Regions from separate parts of the Scytonema millei VB511283 genome, predicted to be linked through region 1. Evidence: riboswitches for the same ligand, from Rfam matches in the RefSeq annotation. Region 1 holds a riboswitch; the other holds the start of a gene.
What was found. Region 1 has a riboswitch for thiamine pyrophosphate ahead of thiO (glycine oxidase ThiO). Riboswitches for the same ligand answer to the same signal wherever they lie in the genome.
Positions count from the first base shown of each region.

Region 2: linked by a shared signal. The riboswitch ahead of thiC (phosphomethylpyrimidine synthase) and the one ahead of thiO (glycine oxidase ThiO) in region 1 are both predicted to bind thiamine pyrophosphate.

Region 1 is NZ_JTJC03000002.1:772,773-774,976, forward strand. Features, by position in the region: gene cimA (citramalate synthase) at 1-671, opposite strand, end outside; gene QH73_RS11255 (2Fe-2S iron-sulfur cluster-binding protein) at 766-1,146, shown strand; TPP riboswitch at 1,135-1,230, shown strand; partial or broken gene thiO (glycine oxidase ThiO) at 1,328-2,204, shown strand, end outside.
Region 2 is NZ_JTJC03000006.1:203,073-205,276, forward strand. Features, by position in the region: gene lipB (lipoyl(octanoyl) transferase LipB) at 1-390, shown strand, start outside; gene QH73_RS20465 (pentapeptide repeat-containing protein) at 350-1,090, opposite strand; TPP riboswitch at 1,289-1,384, shown strand; gene thiC (phosphomethylpyrimidine synthase) at 1,392-2,204, shown strand, end outside.

The DNA.
Region 1 (2,204 bases):
CCTATTTGGGGAATCGGTAGGGGCGCACAGCTATGCGCCCCTACAGAAATAAATGCAGCTACGTTGCGGACAATAGAACTAACTTCATGCGGGAGAGTCCCGCCGTTGGTGTCGCACAGGACAAGCCATTCTGCTCCAGAGGCGATCGCGGCTGCTAAAGTTTTTAAGGCATAATCGCGATTGTGTTTGTATCCATCAAACCAATGTTCGGCATCGTAAATGACTCGTCGCCCTTGACTGCGAAGGTAGGCAACACTATCGCGAATCATCTCTAAATTTTCTTCCAGGCTGCATTTTAGCCCTTCTGTAACGTGGAGATCCCAAGATTTGCCAAAGATCGTTACCCAGCGAGTCCCAGCGGCCAAAATCGCTTGCAGGAGCGAATCTTCCGCCGCACTAACATGAGGGCGACGGGTAGAACAAAAAGCAACGACTTCAGCTTGTTTGAGGGGTTCTTCCTTCAGCTGCCAGAAAAATTGTACATCTCTAGGATTTGCTCCAGGCCATCCACCTTCGATAAAAGGAACACCCAATTGGTCTAGCTGGCGGGCAATGCGTAATTTATCTTCTAAGGATACAGACAAGCCTTCACGCTGCGTGCCGTCACGCAGGGTTGTATCGTAAATCCAGATTTGGTTCGGGTTGGAGGTAGAAGGTAATGCTTCGGTCATAGGGAAAAAACAAACACAGGAAAGCTCGAACTCTAGAAAGCGATATTCTGATTTTAGGTAGAACTAGATGGCGAAGTCGCTAACTAACATGAAGATGGTAAAGGTAATCGCTCAAGGGAAAACAATTGAATGCGATCGCGGTGCTGATTTACGACAAGTCTTGCTTAAGCATGACATTGACTTGTATAACGGCGGCGCTAAAGTTATTAATTGTCACGGTATTGGCAGTTGCGGTACTTGTGCGGTGTTAGTTGAAGGCGAAGTTTCCAAACCAAATTGGCAGGACAAAACCCGTCGCTCCCTTCCTCCCCATTCTCCCACGCGCAACTTAAGGTTAGCTTGCCAAACAAAAGTTTTAGGTGATGTAAAGGTAACAAAATTTGACGGTTTTTGGGGACAAGGTAGGGAAATTGTGTGGAATTCGGAATTTAAACTTTCCTCTGATGCAAGTGCTAGGATGAGCGAATATAGCTAGGGGTGTCTGGGAAACCAGGCTGAGATAGTCCCTTAGAACCTGAGACTGGGTAATACCAGCGGAGGGAAGCTGTTTATGGAAAGAACTCAAAATGCATACATAATGGCTGGCAAAGCGCTGCTGGTGACAGCGATCGCTCAATTTCTCGCCTCTTGCCTAACTCACAAATGACAAATGACAAATGACAAATGACATTTTAATTATTGGTGGCGGGGTCGTTGGTTTGGCGATCGCCGTTGAGTTAAGATTGCGCGGTGCATCTGTCACGTTACTTTGCCGCGATTTTCATGCTGCGGCAAGTCATGCAGCGGCGGGAATGCTAGCACCTCAAGCCGAACAAATCCCGCCAGGGGCAATGTTAGATCTGTGCTGGCGATCGCGATCGCTCTACCCCGAATGGACGCGCAAGCTAGAAGAAATTAGCGGGAAACCAACGGGTTACTGGGCTTGCGGCATTCTCGCGCCTGTGTATGAAGATGTAGGAGCGCACGGCTGTGCGCCCCTACAAGAAAATAATTCTTCCCCCGCTTACTATCTCGATAAAGAAGCAATCCACCTCTACCAACCAGGATTGAGCGAAGCAGTTGAGGGCGGTTGGTGGTATCCCGAAGATGCTCAAGTTGATAATCGGGCTTTGACATTGGCTTTATGGTCGGCAGCAGAATCTTTAGGCGTAGATTTGCACGATGGGATTGCTGTTGAAGGCATTTTACAGCATCAAGGACGAGTCATTGGCGTTCAGACTTCGAGTGGCAACTTCCCAGCCGATCGTTATATTCTGGCATCTGGTGCTTGGTCGTCAGAGTTGTTACCCTTGCCCGTGCGTCCGAAAAAAGGGCAAATGTTATCGGTACAAATACCAGATAGCGATCGCGCTGATGCGACTCTCCAACGGGTTTTATATGCCCCAGATGTTTACATTGTGCCGCGCCGCGAATCTCGTTCCGAGACGCTACGCGAACGCCGGATTATTATCGGTGCTACCAGCGAAGATGTAGGATTTACCCCTTACAATACTCCAGCGGGAATTCAAGCTTTACTGCAACGCGCAATCCGCA
Region 2 (2,204 bases), on a different contig from region 1:
CACAAAGATTTGCACTGGTATTTGCGGCAGTTGGAAGAAGTCATAATTCGCGTATTAGCAGTTTACGGGTTGCAGGGCGATCGCGTACCTGGGTTAACTGGGGTATGGTTGGAAGGATACAAGGTAGCAGCGATCGGAATTAAAGTCAGTCGGTGGGTGACGATGCACGGCTTTGCTTTGAATGTCTGTCCCGATATGGCAGGTTTTCGGAAAATTGTCCCCTGCGGTATTGCCGATAAACCCGTGGGTAGTTTGCAAGCGTGGATACCAGATATTCAAATAGAGCAGGTAAACTTGCAAGTTGCGCGATCGTTTGCAGAGGTATTTGAGGTAGATTTAGTAGAGCAGATTACTCATTTCTCATACCGTCAGGTAAATAAACCCCTTTAAGATCTGCACCGCGCAGATTCGTTCCTGCTAATTTTGCCCCTTGCAAATTTGCATCTTGTAGAGAAGCATTTCGTAAATCGGCATTTCTTAAATTCGTATTTCCCAAATAAGCATCATCGAGTACAGCATCTCGGAGAATAGCCCGTTGAAAATTAGCATCTTGCAGATTAGCATTTTCTAATATTGCTAGTTGTAAATCGGCATCTCGAAAATTAACACCTCTAAGATAAGCAGTATCAAGGTTCGCACCCCGAAGATTACTTCCTTCAAGATTGGCATTTTCTAAATTGACTTTTTCTAAGTTGGCATTATTCAAGTTAGCATTGTCTAAATCGACAGATCTCAGGTAAGCATTTTCTAATTCTGCACCTCGAAGATTGCTACCTGCTAAATTAGCATTTTCTAAATTTGTATTTTCTAAGTCAGCATTTTCTAAGTTGGCATAACTCAGATCGGCATTTCTCATATTTGCTCCTCTCAGTTTTGCCCCCCTCAGTTTTGCACCTTGAAGATCGGCATTTTCTAAGTTACATCCTTCACATTCATTAGTAGATAGTAACTGTTCGATCGCGCTATTTTGTTGCTTGGCTAATTGAACGCTGCGATCGCCGTGCCAGCCACTGGAATTGGATAAATCGCTCGGTGTAAGGGTAACCGATGTTGTGATGTAAGTCAGTAAACTGAGTATAGGAGCTAACATTGCGTGTAGAATCCTAAAGCGATCGGTTGGTAATTTTAGTCTAATCTTTTCGGAAATAGACGGTATATATTTCCTACCAAAATATTATTTTTACGATTTTTCGCTTGACTCCAACAATTCTTTAGCTTGCATACATAGAAAAAACTAATTAACTCAAAAATTAACAAACTGCGGCTATGTAGAAGTGATACAATCGACAACCATAGCTAGGGGTGTCTGGGAAACCAGGCTGAGACAGTCCCTTAGAACCTGAGACTGGGTAATACCAGCGGAGGGAAGCTGTTTATGCGAGGAACTCGAAATGCGTACAGAATGGATCGCGAAGCGTCGCGGGCAAGATAACGTGTCTCAAATGCACTTTGCCCGTAAAGGTGTGATGACAGAAGAAATGCATCATGTCGCCCGACGGGAAAATTTACCCGTGGAGTTGATTCGAGATGAAGTGGCACGGGGCAGAATGATTATCCCTGCCAATATCAATCATCCTAATTTGGAACCGATGTGTATTGGCATCGCCTCCAAATGTAAGGTGAATGCTAATCTTGGTGCTTCGCCCAACTCTTCCAACTTAGATGAAGAAGTTGCCAAACTTAATTTAGCGGTAAAATATGGAGCCGATACCGTCATGGACTTATCCACAGGCGGCGGTAACTTAGATGAAATTCGCACTGCAATTATTAACGCTTCTCCCGTGCCAATTGGCACTGTGCCAGTCTATCAAGCTTTAGAAAGCGTCCACGGTAGCATTGAAAAGCTCACTGCTGACGACTTTCTCCACATCATCGAGAAACACGCCCAGCAAGGTGTAGACTACATGACAATCCATGCTGGAATTTTAATCGAGCATTTGCCATTAGTCAAAAACCGAATTACTGGAATTGTCTCCCGTGGTGGAGGTATTTTAGCGCGGTGGATGTTGCACCACCACAAACAGAATCCGCTGTACACGCACTTGCGCGACATTATCGAGATTTTTAAGAAATACGACGTGTCTTTTAGTTTGGGTGACTCTTTACGCCCTGGCTGTCTCCACGATGCATCCGACGAGGCACAGTTGGCAGAGTTGAAAACTTTAGGACAACTGACTCGTAAAGCCTGGGAACACGATGTCCAA